Regions from separate parts of the Streptomyces sp. NPDC048349 genome, predicted to be linked through region 1. Evidence: riboswitches for the same ligand, from Rfam matches in the RefSeq annotation. Region 1 holds a riboswitch; each other region holds the start of a gene.

Region 1 (3,248 bases):
CGGTGACGGCGATGTGCACATCGCCCCCACCGATCCCGAAGAACTGTCCGATGTCCACATCCGCCTACAGGTCGGCGGCGACCGGGCCCTGTTCCGCGCCGGCGCGGCGCCTCTCGTCGCGTTCCTCGACCGCACCGACCGGCTCGTTCCGCTCGGGCAGGAGCGCAACCTGGGCGACTTCGAGGAGAACCTCGACGAAGCGCTCGGCAAGATCCTCGCCGAATCCCGGCAGAACGAGCAGAACGCGGGCTGACCAGGCACCACGTTCAGCGCTTGCGCCGACGGCCCCGGCCACTGCGGACCGGCCCCGAGCCCGCTCCGCCGTCCGGGGTCCCCGGCCGGTCGGCCGAGACGACCAGCGCGGCCAGCGCCGTCGTCACGGGCACCGAGGCCACGAGACCGATCGAGCCCACGAGGGTCCGTACGATCTCCTCCGCCACCAGCTCGCTGTTCGCCACCGCACCCATGCTGCTGTTCGCGATCGAGAACAGCAGGAGCAGGGGGAGGGCGGCGCCCGCGTACGCCAGCACCAGGGTGTTGACCACCGACGCGATGTGGTCGCGACCGATGCGGATGGCCGCCCGGTACAGGGCGCGCGGCCCCATCGAGGGGTCGGCCTGGTGGAGTTCCCAGACCGCCGAGGTCTGGGTGACCGTCACGTCGTCGAGTACGCCCAGCGATCCGATGATCACGCCCGCGAGCAGCAAACCGCTCATGTCGATGTCCGGGTAGAGCCCGTGGATCAAGCCCGTGTTGTCGTCGGTGTTGCCGCTGAGGAACGCCCAGCCGATGAACAGCGAGCCCAGCAGCCCGATCAACAGCAGTGAGACGAGTGTGCCGAGGACGGCGACCGAGGTGCGGGCGGTCAGCCCGTGGCACATGTAGAGGGCGATCAGCATGATGGCGCTCGCCCCGATGACGGCGACGAGCAGCGGATTCGACCCTTGCAGGATGGCCGGGAGGATGAAGAGGGTCAGCACGCCGAAGCTGACGACCAGCGCGATCAGCGCGAACAGCCCGCGCATCCGGCCGACCACGACGACCGCGACGGCGAAGATGCCCGCCAGCAGTGCCATGGGGAACTTGCGGTTCACGTCGATCACCGAGTACTGGAGGTCCCGCGGGGCGTCCGGTGCGTAGGCGACCACCACCTCCTGGCCGTCCGTCAACTGTCGTGGTGCGCCCGGCTGGACGATCTCGATGAAGGTGCGGCCCTGGTCCGGCCCGGTGCCGACCTTCACGGTGGCCTTCTTGCACGCGCCGGTCTGCGCGGCCTGGGCCTCGCGGCCCTCGGGAGTGGAGGTGTCGCCGGTGGGCGGGACCTGCGAGGCGTTCACCGATTTGCAGTCGACGTTCTCGAGCGAGACGACCGTGCCCTGCTGGGTCTGCCGGTCGAAGCCGACGCCCGTGCGCTCGTGCGCGGGGGCGCCGCCCGGCCAGAGCACCGCCATGCCGATGAAGACGGCGGCGGCGAAGGGGATCAACACGGCCGCGATGACCTTGCGCAGGTGCTTCGAGACCGGCGCCGCCGGCCCGTGGCCGTGGCTGTGGCCATGACCGGCGGCATGGCCGGAACCCGAGTGCCCGGCGCCTGCGTGTGAGTGGCCCGTGTGGTCACTGCGGCCAGTGGGATCCGTGGGCTCGGTGGGGGGCTGCGGCGAGGTCGTCACTGGCAGATCATCGCAAGAGATGAGGGGGCCCACTGTTCAGCACGCCCTAGATGACGCTAGCGTGGGGGCACCTTTGCACAACGCGGGAGCTCGGAGCACCGGGCTGAGAGGGCGCTGATCACCGTACGAGCATCACGGATGCGTACGGGAAGAGGCTGCGTCGACCGCCGAACCTGTTACCGGGTAATGCCGGCGTAGGGAGATAGGTCTCATGACCATTCAGGACGCACGCACGCCTGCCGTCAGCCAGGACAACGACGGTCAGACCGAGCGCCAGCCGGGCTGGCACAAGGGCTACGTGGGGGGCTCCCGCCCCGACATCCGGGTGCCGGTCCGCCAGGTCCACCTCACCAACGGCAAGGACGTGACGCTCTACGACACGTCCGGGCCGTACACCGACCCCCAGATCGAGACCGACGTGCGCCGAGGTCTCGCACCGCTGCGCGAGAACTGGATCATCGGCCGCGGGGACACCGAGGAGTACGCGGGACGCCCCGTGCGCCCCGAGGACGACGGCATCAAGCACACCTCGCCCCGGGGCGGGCTCAAGAACCTCGACGCCGTTTTCCCGGGCCGCCCCCGCCAGCCCCGCCGGGGCCGTGGCGGCGCCGCCGTCACGCAGCTCGCGTACGCCCGCCGGGGCGAGATCACCCCGGAGATGGAGTACGTCGCGATCCGCGAGAACGTCTCCCCCGAGGTCGTCCGCGAGGAGATCGCCGCAGGTCGTGCGGTGCTTCCGGCGAACGTGAACCACCCCGAGATCGAGCCGATGATCATCGGTAAGCGATTCCTGGTGAAGGTCAACGCCAACATCGGCAACTCCGCGGTCACCTCCTCCATCGAGGAAGAGGTCGACAAGATGACCTGGGCGACCAAGTGGGGTGCCGACACGGTCATGGACCTCTCGACGGGCCGCAACATCCACACCACGCGCGAGTGGGTGCTGCGCAACTCCCCCGTCCCGATCGGCACCGTCCCGCTCTACCAGGCGCTGGAGAAGGTCGACGGCCGTGCCGAGGACCTGACCTGGGAGATCTACAAGGACACGGTCATCGAGCAGGCCGAGCAGGGCGTCGACTACATGACGGTCCACGCTGGCGTGCTGCTGCCCTACGTGCCGCTGACGGCCCGCCGCAAGACCGGCATCGTCTCGCGCGGCGGATCGATCATGGCCGCGTGGTGCCTGGCGCACCACAAGGAGAACTTCCTCTACACGAACTTCGAGGAGCTCTGCGAGATCCTCGCGACGTACGACGTCACGTACTCGCTGGGCGACGGCCTGCGCCCCGGCTCCATCGCGGACGCCAACGACGCGGCGCAGTTCGCGGAGCTGAAGACGCTGGGCGAGCTCAACACGATCGCCAAGCGCCACAACGTCCAGACGATGATCGAGGGCCCGGGCCACGTCCCGATGCACAAGATCAAGGAGAACATCGACCTCCAGCAGGAGATCTGCGAGGAGGCGCCGTTCTACACGCTCGGCCCGCTGACCACGGACGTCGCGCCCGCGTACGACCACATCACCTCGGGCATCGGCGCCGCGATGATCGCCTGGTGGGGCACCGCGATGCTCTGCTA
Region 2 (3,248 bases), on a different contig from region 1:
CGAAAAGGCGTCCCAAGACGCCGGGCGGTTACTCTTGAAGGGCGCGCTGCTTCTGCGGCGCGCCTTTCGTCTTACGAGGAGTACCTGCCATGGCCCGCCCTGTTCCGGGAGAGCTCACCTTCGTCGCCCCGCGCGGAGCCAAGAAGCCGCCCCGGCACCTCGCCGACCTCACTCCCGAGGAGCGCCGTGAGGCGGTCGCCGCGATCGGCGAGAAGCCGTTCCGGGCCAAGCAGCTCTCCCAGCACTACTTCGCCCGCTACGCCCACGACCCGGCCGAGTGGACCGACATCCCGGCGGCCTCGCGCGAGAAGCTCCACCAGGAGCTGCTGCCGGAGCTGATGAACGTCGTGCGGCACATCAGCTGCGACGACGACACCACCCGCAAGACCCTGTGGAAGCTGCACGACGGCACGCTCGTCGAGTCCGTGCTGATGCGCTACCCCGACCGGGTCACCATGTGCATCTCCTCGCAGGCCGGCTGCGGCATGAACTGCCCGTTCTGCGCCACCGGCCAGGCCGGCCTGGACCGCAACCTGTCCACCGCCGAGATCGTGCACCAGATCGTCGACGGCATGCGCGCGCTGCGCGACGGCGAGGTCCCCGGCGGACCGGCCCGCCTGTCGAACATCGTCTTCATGGGCATGGGCGAGCCGCTGGCCAACTACAACCGCGTGGTCGGCGCCATCCGCCGCCTCACCGACCCCGAGCCGGACGGCCTGGGCCTGTCGCAGCGCGGCATCACCGTCTCCACCGTCGGCCTGGTCCCGGCCATGCTGCGCTTCGCCGACGAGGGCTTCAAGTGCCGCCTCGCGGTCTCGCTGCACGCGCCCGACGACGAGCTGCGCGACACCCTGGTCCCCGTGAACACCCGCTGGAACGTCCGCGAGGTGCTCGACGCGGCCTGGGAGTACGCCGAGAAGTCCGGCCGCCGGATCTCCATCGAGTACGCCCTGATCCGCGACATCAACGATCAGGCCTGGCGCGGCGACCTGCTGGGCAGGCTGCTCAAGGGCAAGCGCGTCCACGTCAACCTGATCCCGCTGAACCCGACGCCGGGCTCCAAGTGGACCGCCTCGCGGCCCGAGGACGAGCGGGCCTTCGTGGAGGCCATCGCCCGGCACGGCGTCCCCGTGACCGTACGCGACACCCGCGGCCAGGAGATCGACGGCGCGTGCGGCCAGCTCGCGGCCTCGGAGCGCTAGATTCCGCCTCGCGGCATCCGTATTCGGCCACGCGGTACCCTGTGGCCGAACCAATTTCATATTCCGACAGGGGAGCGCCACAGCGCTGAGAGTGCGGTATCCGTCATCCGCAGACCCTCTGAACCTCGCCCCGGTCATTCGGGGTAGGAAGTTCGGTCACCACTCATGCTGTTGCGCCCTGCCCGGCGTCCGCTCCCACAGAGCGCCGGGCAGGGCCGCGTCTTCTCCTGGTCATCCCAGGAGGAATCACCAGTGAGCACCACCCAGAAGATCGCGGGCGCCGCGCTCGCGGCCGCCCTCGGCGTCACCACGCTCAGCGCCTGCGGCGGCGGCGACGCCAAGGACAAGCCCGCCGGCGCGAGCGACGCTCCGAAGTCCAAGACCGTCACGCTCGTCTCCCACGACTCCTTCAACGTGACCGACACGGTCCTCAAGGAGTTCGAGCAGCAGAGCGGCTACACCGTCAAGGTGCTGAAGTCCGGGGACGCGGGCGCGGCGCTCAACCAGGAGATCCTCACCAAGGGCTCCCCGCGCGGCGACGTCTTCTTCGGTGTGGACAACACCCTGCTCTCGCGCGCCCTCGACAACGGGATCTTCACCCCGTACGAGGCCAAGGGCCTGGGCGAGGTCAAGCCGGAGTTCCAGCTCGACAAGGAGCACCGGGTCACCCCGATCGACTCCGGCGACATCTGCGTCAACTACGACAAGGCCTACTTCGCCGACAAGAAGATCGCCCCTCCGCAGACGCTGGACGACCTGGTCAAGCCGGAGTACAAGAACCTGCTGGTCACCGAGAACGCCGCGACTTCCTCCCCCGGCCTGGGATTCCTGCTCGCCACCGTCGGCAAGTACGGCGACGAGGGCTGGAAGGACTACTGGAGCAAGCTGAAGGCGAACGGCGTCGAGGTCGTCGACGGCTGGGAGCAGGCCTACAACGAGCGCTTCTCCGGCTCGGCGGGCGGCAAGAAGGCCAAGGGCGACCGCCCGCTGGTCGTCTCCTACGCCTCCAGCCCGCCGGTCGAGGTGCTGTACGCCGAGCCGCAGCCGGCCGAGGCCCCGACCGGTGTCGCCACCGGCACCTGCTTCCGGCAGGTCGAGTTCGCGGGACTGCTGAAGGGCGCGAAGAACGAGGAGGGCGGCAAGGCCCTCGTGGACTTCCTGATCGGCAAGAAGTTCCAGGAGGACATGCCGCTGCAGATGTTCGTGAACCCGGTGACGAAGGGCGCTTCCCTGCCGGAGCTGTTCACCAAGCACGGTGTGGTGGTCGAGAAGCCCGAGAACGTGGCTCCCGAGACCATCGCCAAGAACCGTGAGCAGTGGGTCAAGGCATGGACCTCGCTCGTCGTGAAGTAAGCGGTACCCGGGGAGCGGGCGCGGCGCCGGGGGGCGCCGCGCCGGTTCCCGGCCCCCGCGAGGGCGGGCGGGCCACGGCCGTGCGGCTCGCGCTGATGGCCGTACCCCTCGCCTTCTTCGGACTGTTCTTCGCCTACCCCGTGGCCGCGATCGTCGGACGCGGTCTCAAGACCGACGCCGGCTGGCAGTTCGGCCGCATCGGCGAGGTGCTCGCCCGGCCCGACATCGCCGGCGTGCTGTGGTTCACCACCTGGCAGGCGCTCGCCTCCACCGCACTCACGCTGCTGATCGCGCTCCCCGGCGCGTACGTCTTCGCTCGCTTCGAGTTCCCCGGCAAGCAGCTCCTGCGGGCCCTGGTGACCGTGCCCTTCGTGCTGCCGACCGTGGTGGTCGGCACCGCCTTCCTCGCGCTGGTCGGCCGGGGCGGACTGCTCGACGAACGGGTGGGCGTCCGCCTCGACACCACCGTCTGGGCGATCCTCCTCGCGCACGTCTTCTTCAACTACGCCGTCGTCGTCCGCACGGTCGGCGGCCTGTGGGCCCAGCTCGACCCGCGCCAGGAGGAGGCCGCCCGGGTCCTGGGCGCCGGGCGGTTCGCCGCCTGGCGGCGGGTCACGCTGCCCGCGCTGGCCCCGGCCGTGGCCGCCGCCGCGCTGATGGTGTTCCTGTTCACCTTCAGCTCCTTCGGCGTCG
Region 3 (3,248 bases), on a different contig from region 1:
CGACGCTTGACCTCCGTGCCGCGATTCTCGCTCAGCGCCTGCGCGGGGGTGCCGGGCAGGGTCGGGTCCGCCGTGAAGAGCCACTCCAGGATCTCCTCGTCGGAGAAGCCGTCGTCGCGCAGCACGGTCAGCAGACCGACGAGGCCCTTCACGACCTTGTCGCCGTCGATGAAGGGGGCCGGCACCTGCAGGGCGCGGTTCTCACCCCGGCGCACGGCGATCAGCTGGCCCTCCTTGACCATCTGGCGGACCCGGGTCACCTCGATGTCGAGCATCTCCGCGATGTCGGGGAGGTAGAGCCATGAGGGGACAAGGGAATCGATCTTTGCGTCAATCTCGGTCACGGGGACAAGCCTGCCACCTCGGATCGGCCGCCGGTACCGGAGCGAGCCGTCCGGGTCGCGGAGCCGGTCGCCCGCGGCTGCGCGGTCAGGCCGGTGCCGACTTCAGCGCGGTCCCGGGGTCGCGGACCTTGGCGGGGTCGACGGGCACCCCCGTCTCGATCAGGCGGCGGCCCTGCGCCAAGTCGCGGGGCCGGCCGACGGCCAGGACCGCCACCAGGGCGCCGTCCGCCAGCCAGCACACCGACCAGGCCGGATCCGCCGGGTCGCCCCGCCACAGCAGGGTGTCGGCCCCGCCGTGGTGACCGGCGTACTGGACGAAGCGTCCGAACTGCTCGGACCAGAAGTACGGGACCGGGTCGTAGGCCTCGACCGGCTCCCCGGCCAGGATGTTCGCGGCGACCGTCCGCGGCCCCTGGAGCGCGTTGTCCCAGTGGTGCACCAGCAGCCGGGTGCCGTAGCGGGCCGAGGGGAAGGAGGCGCAGTCGCCGACCGCGTACACCCCGGGCAGCGAGGTCCGCAGGTGGGCGTCGGCGGTGACCGAGCCGTCCGCGCCGAGCTCCACGCCGGTCCCGGCCAGCCACCCGGTGGCGGGGCGGGCGCCGATGCCCACGACCACCGCGCCCGCCGGCAGGGTGCGCCCGTCCGCGAGCAGCACCCGGCCCTCCTCGACCCCGGCGACCTTCGCTCCGGTGATCAGCTCGGCGCCCGCCTGCCCGTACCAGCCGGCCATCGGCTCGGCCACCTCGGCGGGCAGCGCGCCCGCCAGGACCCGGTCCGCGGCCTCGACCACGGTCACCTCGCAGCCCGCCTCCCGGGCGGCGGTGGCGAACTCCGCGCCGATCCAGCCGGCGCCGACGACCACGACCGACGGCGCGGCCGCCAGCACGGGGCGCAGCCGCGCCGCGTCGTCCAGGGTGCGCAGCAGGTGCACGCCCTGGACCCCGTCGGTTCCCGGCAGGGTCAGCGGCTGCGCACCGGTGGCCAGGACGAGGACCTCGTAGGGGACCGGCCCCGCCTCGGTGTCCAGCTCGCGTGCGGCGGCCCGCAGCCCTGTGACCTCCACGCCGAGCCGCAGGGCGATGCCCAGCCCTTCGAAGTCCACGTCGAAGGCCGAGTCCTCGGCCTTGCCGAGCAGGACCGCCTTGGACAGCGGGGGCCGGTCGTAGGGCTGGTGGGGCTCGGCGCCCAGGAGGGTCAGGGGCCCGGTGAATCCGCGCTCGCGCAGGGCGACCGCGGTCTGCACACCGGCCATTCCGGCGCCCACGATGACGACGCCGCTCTCAGTCTGTTCCGTCTGCTCGTTCACCTGGACACCCTATTCACCTGACGGGCCGTCAGGAATAGGCGCCCCTTACCCGCCGTCCACGGCGGGGTTAGTCTGGCCACCGTACCTATCGCGGGAGTCCGGGCGCACCGGGCTGAGAGGGAGGCTGGACGGCCTCCGACCGTACGAACCTGATCCGGGTCATGCCGGCGAAGGGAGGGGCTGGACGCCCATGCACTCATCTCGAAAGGGATCCGACGTCCTCGTCATCGGGGGCGGGATCATCGGGCTCGTCACCGCCTGGCGGGCCGCCCGGCGGGGCCTGCGCACCGTACTGGCCGACCCGGCCCCCGGCGGCGGGGCCGCCCAGGTCGCGGCCGGGATGCTCGCCCCCGTCACGGAGCTGCACTACGGCGAGGAGGCCCTGCTGGGCCTCGGCCTGGCCTCCGCCGCCCGGTATCCGGAGTTCGCCGCCGAGCTCGCCGAGGCGAGCGGCGGTCTGGACATCGGCTACCGCGCCTGCGGCACCCTCGCCGTCGCCCTGGACGCCGACGACCGGCTCCACCTGCGCGAGCTGCACGCCCTCCAGCGCCGCTGCGGCCTGGACTCCGAATGGCTCACGGGCCGTGAATGCCGCCGCCTGGAGCCGATGCTGGCCCCGGGCGTGCGCGGCGGGCTGCGCGTGGACGGCGACCACCAGGTCGACCCGCGCCGGCTCGCCGCGGCCCTGCTGGCCGCCTGCGAGCGCGCCGGGGTGGGCGTCCACCGGGCGGGCGCGGAGCGGCTGCTGGTCGCCGGGGACCGGGCGGCCGGCGCCCTGCTCGACGACGGCACGCAGCTGCGGGCGGACCAGGTGGTGCTGGCTGCGGGCTCGCTCAGCGGCCGGCTGGCCGGCGTACCGCCGGAGGTGGCGGCCCCCGTACGGCCGGTGAAGGGGCAGGTGCTGCGCCTGTCGGTGCCGCCCGCCTACGCGCCGTTCCTGTCGCGGACCGTGCGGGCGGTCGTGCGCGGCAGCCACGTCTACCTCGTGCCGCGCGAGAGCGGCGAACTGGTCATCGGCGCCACCAGCGAGGAACTCGGCTGGGACACCACGGTCACGGCGGGCGGGGTCTACGAACTCCTGCGCGACGCCCATGAACTGGTGCCCGGCATCACCGAACTCCCGCTGGTGGAGACCCGGGCGGGACTGCGCCCCGGTTCCCCCGACAACGCCCCGCTGCTCGGCCCGACCGACCTGCCGGGCCTGCACCTGGCCACCGGGCACTACCGCAACGGGGTGCTGCTGACCCCGCTCACCGGCGAGGTGATGGCCGATCTGCTGACCACCGGCGAACTGCCGCCGATCGCCCGCCCCTTCACCCCCCGCCGGTTCTCCGTCGCACGTCAGGAGTCGTACGCATGACCATCTCCGTCAACGGCGAGCCGCGCGAGATCGCGGCCGGCACCACGCTCGACGCGGTGGTCGCCACCCTGACCGCGGCGCCCTCCGGGGTCGCCGCCGCACTCAACGAGACCGTGGTCCCCCGCGGGCAGTGGCCGGCCACGCCGGTGGGCGACGGCGACCGGGTCGAGATCCTCACCGCGGTCCAGGGAGGCTGAGCGAAATGGCGGACGACCTCTTCACGCTCGGCGGCCGGACC

The links. A riboswitch is a leader RNA that binds a small molecule or an ion and turns the genes downstream of it on or off. The one in region 1 is predicted to bind thiamine pyrophosphate.
Region 2: it holds a riboswitch for thiamine pyrophosphate, as region 1 does, so the genes downstream of both, AB0D44_RS30720 (thiamine ABC transporter substrate-binding protein) here and thiC (phosphomethylpyrimidine synthase ThiC) in region 1, are expected to answer to the same signal.
Region 3: it holds a riboswitch for thiamine pyrophosphate, as region 1 does, so the genes downstream of both, thiO (glycine oxidase ThiO) here and thiC (phosphomethylpyrimidine synthase ThiC) in region 1, are expected to answer to the same signal.

Annotation. Positions count from the first base shown of each region.
Region 1 covers NZ_JBEZLA010000001.1:144,600-147,847, reverse strand. The annotation lists gene AB0D44_RS00730 (SsgA family sporulation/cell division regulator) at 1-253, shown strand, start outside; gene AB0D44_RS00725 (YibE/F family protein) at 267-1,703, opposite strand; TPP riboswitch at 1,743-1,888, shown strand; gene thiC (phosphomethylpyrimidine synthase ThiC) at 1,882-3,248, shown strand, end outside.
Region 2 covers NZ_JBEZLA010000080.1:18,401-21,648, forward strand. The annotation lists gene rlmN (23S rRNA (adenine(2503)-C(2))-methyltransferase RlmN) at 90-1,202, shown strand; TPP riboswitch at 1,261-1,370, shown strand; gene AB0D44_RS30720 (thiamine ABC transporter substrate-binding protein) at 1,455-2,555, shown strand; gene AB0D44_RS30725 (iron ABC transporter permease) at 2,651-3,248, shown strand, end outside.
Region 3 covers NZ_JBEZLA010000024.1:2,998-6,245, reverse strand. The annotation lists gene AB0D44_RS15535 (Rv2175c family DNA-binding protein) at 1-344, opposite strand, end outside; gene AB0D44_RS15530 (FAD-dependent oxidoreductase) at 430-1,596, opposite strand; TPP riboswitch at 1,731-1,843, shown strand; gene thiO (glycine oxidase ThiO) at 1,841-3,010, shown strand; gene thiS (sulfur carrier protein ThiS) at 3,007-3,207, shown strand; gene AB0D44_RS15515 (thiazole synthase) at 3,213-3,248, shown strand, end outside.